2 regions of the Terribacillus aidingensis genome follow, and region 2 is predicted to be linked to the other one. Evidence: predicted binding sites of a transcription regulator. Region 2 holds the regulator's gene; the other holds the start of a gene.

The links. The regulator Rex, encoded in region 2, represses fermentation and respiration genes when NADH is low (regulators of the CRP and FNR family bind a similar motif). The targets are predictions, from matches to a motif close to TTGTGAAATATTTCACAA.
Region 1: ABXS78_RS01155 (DUF1641 domain-containing protein) is a predicted target of Rex. The motif match lies at 1,663-1,680, and genes of this name have one in related genera.

The regions. Positions count from the first base shown of each region.
Region 1 is NZ_CP159996.1:196,015-201,795, reverse strand. Features, by position in the region: gene ABXS78_RS01160 (NAD(P)/FAD-dependent oxidoreductase) at 1-1,156, opposite strand, end outside; gene ABXS78_RS01155 (DUF1641 domain-containing protein) at 1,188-1,604, opposite strand; gene ABXS78_RS01150 (DUF1206 domain-containing protein) at 1,875-2,729, opposite strand; gene ABXS78_RS01145 (hypothetical protein) at 2,834-3,328, shown strand; gene ABXS78_RS01140 (TRAP transporter large permease) at 3,366-4,676, opposite strand; gene ABXS78_RS01135 (TRAP transporter small permease) at 4,673-5,164, opposite strand; gene ABXS78_RS01130 (TRAP transporter substrate-binding protein) at 5,185-5,781, opposite strand, start outside.
Region 2 is NZ_CP159996.1:453,266-459,046, forward strand. Features, by position in the region: gene ABXS78_RS02545 (ABC-F family ATP-binding cassette domain-containing protein) at 1-1,775, opposite strand, end outside; gene ABXS78_RS02550 (redox-sensing transcriptional repressor Rex) at 2,215-2,841, shown strand; gene ABXS78_RS02555 (phosphate ABC transporter ATP-binding protein) at 2,980-3,705, shown strand; gene fetB (iron export ABC transporter permease subunit FetB) at 3,702-4,448, shown strand; gene ABXS78_RS02565 (hypothetical protein) at 4,529-4,915, opposite strand; gene ABXS78_RS02570 (universal stress protein) at 5,090-5,512, shown strand; gene ABXS78_RS02575 (MDR family MFS transporter) at 5,562-5,781, shown strand, end outside.

The DNA.
Region 1 (5,781 bases), 260 kb from region 2:
CTTTTACGTGAGTCAAGTAGCGGATGTTACTTGCTTCTTTCATCATTGTAGCAGGAAGACCTTTCAATGGTGTTTGGTTCGCACCGATGAATGCTACAGCGTCCCTGCGGCCAAGGCTCGCAAGTGTACCGGAGTTGATCGGGCTGAAGTTTTCCATTGTTTTGCCTTCAAGGTAAGCGAATAGGTTATATCCTACTAGCTCGCCCATTTGCCAAGCGATCTGTGCTGTTGGAGGCCAAGGACGACCGTCTTCACCGAAGTATACAGCACTGTCACCGACAACGAATACATCTTGGTGGCTCTTAGACTGAAGGAAATTGTTCACAGTCGCACGACCGCGATCTGTTTCCAATCCAGATTCAGCTACCATTGGAAGCGCTTGTACGCCGCCTGTCCATACAAATGTATTTGTTTCGATTTTCTGACCGTCTTTTAATTCTACGACATTGCCTACTACGTTCGTTACAGGCAAGCCAAGCAAGAATTCTACGCCGCGTTTTTCCAAGCTGGATTGCGCACGGTCAATTAGATGCTGTGGAAGCATCGGAAGGATCTTCGGACCAGCTTCAACAAGCTGAAGCTTGATTTCTTTTGGATCCACACCGTGAGGCAAGCAGAAAGAAGCTAGCTTGTCCGCGATTTCGCCGACTAGCTCAACACCAGTCAAACCACCGCCACCGATAAGGATAGTCGCGTCTGCAGGATTCTTAGATGCTGCATATGCTTTAATTTTATCTTGGATTTGGTTGTAAACTTTGTTTGCATCATCTGCTGATTTCAAAACAAGGCTGTTTTCTTCCAATCCAGGGATACCAAAGTAAGCAGTCTTACTTCCAAGACCTACTACTAAAGCATCGTAAGAAAGTGTATTTCCGCCAGCAAGAACTACTTCCTTCTTGTCGACATTAAAGCTATCTACTGTTGCTACTTTGAAGTCTACATCCAAACCTTTCAAAAGCTTCTCAACTGGCATTGCCACTGCTTGCTCGGAAATGCTGCCCGCTGCAAGACGGTGAAGCTCAGTGATGATTTGGTGTGTAGGTGTTTTATTGATAAGCGTTACATTTGCTTGCGCTTTGCTGTAATACTTACGTACGGTTTGAGCGGCTAAGACTCCGCCGTAACCGGCGCCTAAAATAACGATATTCTTTGCCATACTTAATCCTCCGTCCTTACCTTATAAGCTCTTATTTTTGTTTTTGTCTTTCTTTTTCGTTCGCTACTTCAAGATAGCTCTGAACAAAACGGAACATCTTCTGCGCTTGTGGATCCTTCATCAGACGAAGCAGACCAAAAAGGCCGATTGTTTCGTTGCTTGTTTCTGCACGGTCTTTAGCTTCAATCGCAGTTTGGGCAACTGTTTTCACAGAATCTGTCACTGGATGAAGTACTTCTGTAATTGCATTAACTGTATCGGATTTCAACACATCATCTGTTGCTACAGCTTGTGCGAAGTCGTAAGAAGCAGTCAAAGCGTTCACAAGTTCATTGATTTTTGGAAGCTGTTCAATCAAAGAAGTCAATGATTCTTGCACTTCAGGTTTTAGCAATTGCGCAGCTAGGTCCTGTTGGCTCTGGCTAACACTTTCGTTTGTTTCTGACATAACGTATTCTCCTTTGCTATGGTAATGCATTATATTTATACGTAAACATTATACTTTGTTGTGAATTTGTTCACAACTGTACGTTCACAAATTGCTCAAAATATCCACCTACAACTTTACTCCTACTTGGAGATCTTGTCAAAAGTTATTTCACACACGTTAATGATTTTTTTCATTTCCTATTATATATTCGAAAAAAAGACATAATAAAAGCCCTTTCACTCTTCTGCTAACGTAGCTTTCCCCTGTTCCGGAAAAATATTAAAATTATTATGCATTCTTCCCGAAGCTCATGCTCTCATACCGGCCTCGAATGATACTATACACCCCGAACAAAATGAACCCAACAGATACAATTGCAAGGAGCCAGCGTCCGTATGGCTGCTGCGAAACTTCTGCCAGCGCCCCATCCAGTCCTTTCGCTTCATCTGGATCAGACTGAATAGCTGTAAGGACGAAGAAGAATCCAACTATGCCGAAAACAATGCCTCTGCTTATCAAACCGATGCGGCCTGCTTGGCGGGCAGCACGTTTTTCGTGCTTATTCATTTCAGCTGTCTTGAATCGATTCATAAAGCTTCCAGACACACCACTGAAAAATTCATAGATGCCGTATCCGATGATAATAAGTCCGACTGCTGCAACCAGCCACTGTCCGAAGGGATATGTAAGAAGCTTTGCTGTCAGGGATTGCTCGCTCCCTCCGCCGCTTCCTTGATTCGTGGCAGCAAAACGAAGCGCATTAAATGCAATACTGGCATATATGACCGTGCTGACGCCATAGCCTATGCGAATAATGATCCCTTTTGTACGGTTTCCGTTTCCTTCTTTGTTCGGGTCCTTGATGGCTAGTATCGCATCCCAGCATACATACCCGATTAATCCTATTCCGATCAGCCATAACAAAACATTTCCAAAGGGCATACCCGCCAGTTTTTGCAGCATACCACCTGTGTCAGTCGTATCTCCTCCCACATGAAGCGCGGCTAAGAGTGCAAGAACACCGATGAGGGCATAGACTATCCCCTGAGACATATAACCGATTCGACCAAACCTCCGAATCCATGGCTTTGTTTCTTCCTTTGTCTCCTTTGCTTTTTGTTTAGCTTCTTGTTTATCGGCCATAGTCGTCTTCCTCTCCTGTTTTAAAAGCTATACCCATGCCGTGTAAAAGAGAAACCGGTAAAAATAGGATAGGCAAGCTACCCTTGCACAGGCGCCTACATACGATGAAGAAGAAGCAAGAAGGGAGAATGATGATGTATTACGAAAATGATGATAAAAAAGAGCAGCAACGACAAATTCAATTTCCAGGCGGCCCTGGTTTTGGCGGTCCCGGCGGCCCTGGCTCAGGCGGACCTGGATTCGGTGGTCCTGGGTTCGGCGGTGGGCAAGGCGGCTTTCCATTCGGTCCTCCAGGAACTGGAGGGCAAGGCGGTCAGCAAGGGCAGTTCGGACCTCCTGGACCTCCTCCATCTCAAATTCCGCAGCTGCAGTCAGTAGGTGCCGGAGGACCTTCTGCATTTGCTGTAGATCCAGGCGGTATCCGTTTCTGTCTATTCCGTTACACTTATTTGGAGCTTGAGAACGGACAGCGCTTCTGGTACTACCCAGTATTTGTCGGCCGTACTTCGATTGCCGGCTTCCGCTGGCGTCCGCAGCAGTTCCGTTGGCAGTACTTTGGCATTGACCTCAGACGAGTTGCAGCATTTAGCTGCTATTAAGCGAAAAAACAGGCCTTCCTGCGAGAAGGCCTGTTTCTTATTTATTGAGTACACCCATAAGCTCAGGCAGCCATAGACTCAGTGCCGGAATATAAGCTACTGCAAGGAAAGCAACGAACACAGGAATGTAGAACAGCAGTAATGGTTTTGTCATTTGTTCCACAGTAACATTGCCAACCTTGGATCCAATAAAGAGTACCGTTCCCACCGGTGGTGTAATTGTACCGATAGCAAGTCCCATCGACATAATTGTCCCAAAATGGACTGGATCCACACCGAATTCCAGAGCAACAGGCAGCAGGATGGGTGTGAAAATCAGCAATGCAGGAGCGATATCCATAAAAGTGCCGACAAGCAATAGAATCAGAACAATAATCAGCATCAGCACGGCTGCATTACCACTGAAATCAAGTATCCCAGATGAAAGCATCTGCGGCAGCTTGGAGTATGATAGAATCCAAGACATAGCCCCTGAGGCTCCAATTAACAGAAGGATGACGCCGGAGAACATGACTGTATCACGAAGAATCACCGGGATATCCTTCCATTTCAGACTGCGATAGATCATGCTAAGCACCAGAGCGTACAGGATTGCTACAGCCGCTCCCTCTGTAGCCGTAAAGACCCCAAAAGAAATTCCTCCGATGACGACCACAATCAGCATCAAACTCGGGATAGCATCCAGGATAACTTTGGCAGCCTGAGAGAAGCGGATTGGTTCAGATACCGTATATCCCTGTCTTTTTGCAACTATGTAAGCCGTTACCATAATCAGAACAGACATCAAAATACCAGGCAAATAACCCGCAATGAACAGTGCGCCAATCGACGTACCACCACTTAGAACAGAGTATAAAATTGGCGTACCGCTTGGCGGAATGATCAAACCAGCCGGTGCAGAAGCTACGTTGACTGCTGCAGAATAAGATGGATCATAGCCTTCTTTCTTCTGCATAGGTGCCATGATTTTCCCCATCGTTGCAGCTGATGCAATAGCAGAACCAGATAAGGCTCCGAAAAGAGTGTTTCCGATGACGTTTGTGTGAGCCAAGGAACCTGGAAGGCGCCCCGCCAAAAGTTTGGCCAAATTGATCAAACGCAAAGCGATTCCGCCCGTATTCATGATACTTCCAGCCAATGTAAAGAAGACAAGGGATAACAAGACAAAGCTATCGATACCAGCGACAAACTGCTGTGAAACGACCATTAAAATCTCATCAAATGGCAGCAGCATGGCTCCAGCTGCCAACGACGACAAGCCAATGCTGATTGCAATCGGAACACCGAAGAAAATCAAGAGAAAAAACAACCCGAATAAGACGATACCTGCAAGAACGACACTCGTCATGCTGCGTCCCTCCCTCTAGCGGCTTCCTTGCGTGCCATTAATCGATTCGTGACTATATAGTAAACACTCAGCAAGCCAGACAGCGGCAGTGCAGCATATACGTAGCCCATCGGGAGACCAAGGACTGGTGAAGTCTGTGTCATCGAGGCAAGCATCAGCTGTGTCCCGCCGATAATAAAGACAACTACCATAAACACCAGCACCGTCACTTCTATGATCAACTCGGCAGCTTTTTTGTCCTTTGCATGTTTCCATTTGGACATTAGGAACGTCAGCGCGATATGTTCTTTCACTCCGAAAGCATAACTGGCTCCAAGCAACCCGACCCAGATGAAGGAAAACCGAAGCACCTCTTCTGTGAACACGCTCGGATTTTGCAGGACAAATCGAGTGAATACCTGCCATATTGCACCTGCGACTAAGAAGACCGTCAGCGTACACGTCACGAGCAAAATGCATCTATCAACCCAATTCCGTACTTTTTCCACCTCGTTCAGCTCCTTTTCGTTTACTGTAACGCCGCGATGTCATCCAGCACTTTCGCTATTTCCGGATCTTCCCGCCTTTCTTCGATCAGCGGCTGCACCAGTTCCTTGAATGGCTCCTGATCAAGCTCATTGAAGGTAACACCCATCTCATCCTCTGCTTTCTTGATGCTTTCTTCGATTAGCTGGTCCCAGCGCGCATTATGATTTTCCGAAGAGATCGCTGCTGATTCCTCGACTGCCTGCTGCTGCTCCGGGCTCAGACTATTCCACGTCTTCTCACTCATAATGAGGAAATCAGGAATTCGCGTATGTTCGTCGTAAGAAAAGTATTTGGCTACCTCGCCATGGTTCGCATCCGTAAGGGCAATCGGACTGCTCTCCGCTCCGTCTATCACACCTTGCTGCAGCCCTGTATATACTTCCGGCGCAGGAAGCGGTGTAGGGGAAGCTCCAAGCAGCTCCATCGTCCGGATTGATGTTGTATTCGTCATCGTACGTATTTTCAGTCCATGTAGGTCTTCTGGCTTCTGAATCGGCGTGTCTGCTGTATAGAAACTCCTTGCCCCCGCATCGTAATAAGCGATACCATGCAGACCAATGGATTCCAGTTCTTCATA
Region 2 (5,781 bases):
GCTATCTTCTCTTCCAGCTCCGAAATGCGCCGTTCCCGTTTCCGTATTTCCCGCTTTATTGCCTTATCTTGATGATAAGAGGATTTGCTCTCCTGTGTAACAGTTGTTTGTTTCGTTTCTGCAGCAGAAGCCTCCAGAGCAGCAATTTCCTGCTTCTCTTGTTTCTTTTCGATAAAATAATCATAGTTGCCCAAGTAGGATATAATCTGCTTGTCCGCCATTTCCAGTACTTGTGTGGAAACTTTATTCATGAAGTATCGGTCATGTGAGACAAAGAGTATAGTACCCGGATAGTCGGCTAATGCACTTTCCAATACTTCCTTGCTGTCTAAATCAAGGTGGTTGGTCGGTTCATCCATGATCAAGAGATTTGATTTCTGCATCATCAGCTTCGCAAGGGCAAGACGTGCTTTTTCACCACCGCTTAGCGTGTTGACGACTTTGAGGACATCATCGCCAGTGAACAGGAAATTGCCAAGAATTGTGCGGATATCCTTTTCATCCATAAGTGGATACTCATCCCATAGCTCGGCAAGGACACTCTTCGAGGAATGCAATTCTGTCTGCTCCTGGTCGTAATAGCCGATGCTGACGCCTGTCCCAAGTTCCACATGACCGGACTTAGCAGGCAGCTTTCCAATGATAGTCTTGAGCAAAGTCGTCTTACCAGTTCCATTCGGTCCAGTAAGAGCAATGCGGTCTTGACGATTCATATGGAAGGTAACGTGTTCGAAGACAGGGGAGGTACTTTCCGGATACTGATAGGACAAGTCCTTTACCTTTAATACATCATTTCCGCTCCGCCGATCAATATCAAATGTGAGTTTCGCAGAAGATGCATCATGAAGCGGCCGATCGATTCTCTCCATCTTTTCCAGCTGTTTGCGTCTGCTTTGCGCGCGCTTTGTCGTTGTGGCACGTGCGATGTTCTTTTGGACGAATTCTTCCATCTTTTTAATTTCGGACTGCTGCTTCTCGTATTGCTTCAGCTCCCGCTCGAAATTGGCAGCTTTCTGTTCAAGATAATTACTGTAATTTCCTTTATAACGAACAGAGTGATTATGAGCTATCTCAATGACGGTATTGACGGTTTTGTCGAGAAAGTAACGGTCGTGCGATACAACTACGACAGCACCCTGGTAGCTGCTCAAATATCCTTCCAGCCAGTCCAAGGTAGAAATGTCCAAGTGGTTAGTCGGCTCATCCAGTATTAACACGTCTGGTTTCTGGAGGAGAAGCTTACCTAATGCAAGTCGCGTCTTTTGACCGCCGCTTAATGAACCTATCGGTGTGGACAAGTCCTTATCTCCGAATCTCAAACCGTTCAGTACAGAACGGATATCTGCTTCATATTGATAGCCTCCGTTCAAGCGGAAGGCCTGCTGTTTTGTATCATAATTGGTTAGAAGCTGCTGGTAGGCAGTATCGTCTGAAATAAGTTCAGGATCTCCCATCCTTTCTTCCAGACGGCGCAGCTCTTCCTCTTGCTGTATAAGATCTGCGAAAACAGTTTTCATTTCTTCCAGGATGCTTTTTTCAGATTCCAAGCCGGTATGCTGCTCCAAATACCCAAGAGTGGCATCCTTTGCTAAGAATACATTTCCTTCGTCATAGCTTAATTCCCCTGCAAGGATCTTCAGCAAGGTCGATTTTCCTGCACCGTTTCGTCCGACAATGGCTAATCGGTCCTGTGTTTGCACTTCCAGTTTTATATTAGATAAAATGACGTCTGCGCCAAATAGTTTCGTTATATTGTTAGCTTGCAATAAAATCATTCTGTTCACCTCATACTATCAGTGTATCCTATGTGACAAAACAGTAGCAAGCACCGAATTCCAGCGCTTTTCGCATTCATGCTGATGGACATCAGAAATGAATTTGTTAAAATGGAGACAAGGTACGTCTTTGTGAATCTGTACAAGACTTTCCTTCTCAAATCTGTTAGAATAAGTTGTTAACTATAATCGTACTTTGTGAAAGTATCATATGTAACAATTCAAGGACGAAGCCGCAGGCAGCATCTGCAACTCCTTACAGATGCGAGAAAGGAACCTGTCTGCATCCATTATTCCATTCTTTAGGAATAGGTGCTGATCATATACGACAGAAGGTAACAGAACGAAAGCGTTCTAGTCCGATAGGCCTTTTTGATCAGCTGCATGGCTGCACGAAGTTCCCTTCTGGAAGCTGCAGGCTTTAGGAGGATAAATGAGCATGTATATGGACCAAAATAAAATACCAAAAGCTACGGCAAAGCGGTTGCCGCTTTATTATCGATTTCTGAACAGTCTGCATCTGCAGGGGAAGACAAGAGTCTCTTCAAAAGAACTCAGTGAATCGGTTAAAGTAGACTCAGCTACAATCCGCCGGGACTTTTCCTATTTCGGAGCACTTGGTAAAAAAGGCTATGGTTATAATGTAGAGTACTTGCTGAACTTCTTCCGGAAAACACTAGATCAAGATGAGATCACAAGAGTGGCGCTCATCGGGGTCGGTAATCTTGGAACAGCTTTCCTGAATTATAACTTTACGAAGAATAACAATACAAAAATAGAAATGGCTTTCGATACGGATCCAGGAAAAGTTGATCATAATATCGGTGGTGTCCCTGTATACCATATCGACGATCTGGAACAATATATCAGCAATGTTAGTGCAGCGATCCTGACGGTGCCAGCGCATGCTGCACAAGCAATCACCGATCGTCTTGTCGAATGCGGTATTGCTGGAATCCTGAACTTTACGCCAGCGCGTATTGCGGTACCGAGCAATATTCGTGTTCACCATATCGATTTGGCTATTGAATTGCAGTCATTAGTTTATTTTTTGAAGCATTATTAATTCAAGCACCTCTCATACAGAGGTGCTTTTTCTTTAGAAAGTCAAACTGGAATCAATTCATGTTTTTATCGTATTATTCACGGCTAAATCAAGATCAGGCAGAGACACAAGAAATGTAAGCTGAAGGGAAGTGTAAGCATGGAGCATCAAGAAGCCATCACATTAGAGAATGTGACGTATGAAACGGAGAAAAACCATATCATCCATGATATTACAGGTGCGTTCACAAAGGGGAAGATTACAGCAATAATCGGCCCATCAGGCGCAGGGAAAACGACACTTTTTCGATTATGCAATGGATTACTGTCACCCTCAGGCGGAAATATCCTGATTGATGGGAAGGAAATCGTAACGTTTGATCCTGTGAGCTTACGTCGTCATGTCGGTATTGTTCTCCAACAAGCAATCATGCTTGAAGGAAGCGTTCGTGATAATCTGGCATTGCCATTACAGCTCTCTGAAAAGGAGCTGTCTGATGATGAGGCAGAGCGGATGATACAGTTGGTAGGCTTGGAACCTGATATCTTGAATCAGAATAGCAGGGATTTATCAGGCGGGCAGAAGCAGAAGGTCTCTATTGCTAGAACACTGCTGAATGAGCCGGGGATTTTACTGCTGGATGAAATCACCTCTTCCTTGGATCGAGTTTCTAGGCAGGATATTGAGAATCTGATGAAGCGGGTCAATAGAGAGAATGGAACGACGATCATCTGGATCACGCATAACTTGGAACAAGCAAAAACGGTTGCAGATGAAGTCTGGGTCATGATAAATGGCACGATTGCCGAAGCAGGACCGATTGCCATACTTGACCATCCAGAGAATGATGCCGTTAAGCACTTTGTCATGGAGGAGGAAAAATGAATGCACTTGCTTTGTTACTCACTCTGTTATTTGTCCTTATTCCACTTTTCTTATCTAAGACATTACAACTGGGACTCGAAAAAGATACGGTCATTGCAACAGTCCGTTCCATTATCCAGCTGTTTGCAGTTGGCTATGTGCTGCAGTTTATCTTCGATTCCGGTAATATCCTTTATATTTTCCTGATGGTGGCGCTCATGATCGGTGCAGCAGTACAAAATGCAAGAAAAAAAGGAGCATCTATCAGAGGCATTACATGGAAACTGGTGCTTACATTCATTGTAATCGAAGTACTGACACAAGGGATTCTTTTAGGACTTCAGATTACTCCTCCAACTGCACAATATATCATCCCATTAAGCGGAATGGTTATAGGGAATTCTATGGTGCTAGGTATTTTGTTTTTGAATCGCTTCACTTCAGAAGTGGCGTCCAGAAGAGAGGAAACAGAGCTTATCCTTTCATTGGGCGGCACACCGAAGCAAGCAATTCAACGCTCCCTGCTGGCATCCATTAAGGCAAGTACTATTCCCACGATAGAAAGCCAAAAAACGATTGGGCTAGTTCAGCTGCCAGGTATGATGAGCGGTCAAATCATTGCCGGAGCAGATCCGCTCCAGGCAGTTATGTTCCAGCTCCTGATTCTCTTCCTGCTGCTTACAACAGCCATTGTGACAAGTACCCTGCTAGGCTTCTTGTCTTATCCAACGAAGTTTAATGAACGAATGCAGGTTATAGATTAGAAAATCGTTTCTGCAGCGAACATGAAGTTGTCAATACCGCAAGAAAAGCCGCCTATATAAAAAGGACGGCTTTTTTTGTATTACAATGGAAAAGGTTCAAACACACTATCGATTATAGTGCCATCATACACAAAACTGACCGTACTGCCTCCCTGCCAAATGCCGATTTCATAATCGTCTTCTTCCCCATATAGAATCACTGTGGCATCAAAGGCTGAATAGGAAGCTTCAGGACGCATTTCATCGCGTTTGCATGTATTGATGCATTTCAGTATATAATCGACCCGCTCCTTATCTGTAACCGTCACAGATGAATTAGTGGCTTCTGGAACATACACTTCGATTTGTCTTATAGTATCTTCAATAAGTGCATCCTGCTTAAAAGGTTTGAAAGCAGCAAATATCCAGACAGTGACTCCGGTAAGCAAGAGAAAAATGATAAGGAAACGGATGGTATTGGCAAGCAAGCAAAATCCCCCTAAAGTCTTTTCTTTATCATCTCACACTTCTATAAAAGGAATTTTAATGATATTGTAAATATCATACAGATAAGTTTCGGGTATCGAAGTAATAGCGACTCCTCGTTTGTTAGCGCTGTTTTAAGGGAAAAGGCTACTATCATAGTTGTAGGAGGCGCTAGTATGTATGAGAAAATCCTATTGGCTGTCGACGGTTCAGAGCACTCAATGAGAGCGACAGAAGAAGTAATCAAAATCTGTCAGGCCAGCACAAAGCCTGTACAGCTGGAAGTTACCCATGTCATACAAGATATAAAAAATAGCGAGATTGTTCTGCAGCAGGTAAAGCCGGATGATAGGAACCGGGACGGAGAACTTCGTATCCAGTCAAATGAAGCGGTACTGCAGAATGCGAATATTCCCTATACCCGTACCATCGAACGTGGAGATGCGGGTAGAACAATTGCCAATAAGGCAAACAATGGTGCGTTTGACTTGGTTGTAATAGGAACAAGAGGTTTAAATGGCTTTCAGAAGCTTGTAGTTGGAAGTGTAAGTACAGAAGTGATCAAAAGAGCGAATTGCCCAGTGTTGGTCGTAAAATAGGAAGCGTTACCAACTGGAGTGAAACGCAAAAACAGTTGGGAGTATGCATGTGAGTAAACTAGAATCCAAGTGGTTGGTCGTTGTAGCTGTCCTTTTTGGGACTTTCACTGTTATTTTGAACAATAGTATGCTGAATCCGGCGCTGCCAACATTGATTTCTACATTCGATGCCAATGCTGTCAGTGTCGGCTGGATACTGACGATTTTCATGGTTGCAATGGGTATGACGATGCCTGTTACCGGCTACCTTGGGGATCGGTTCGGGAAAA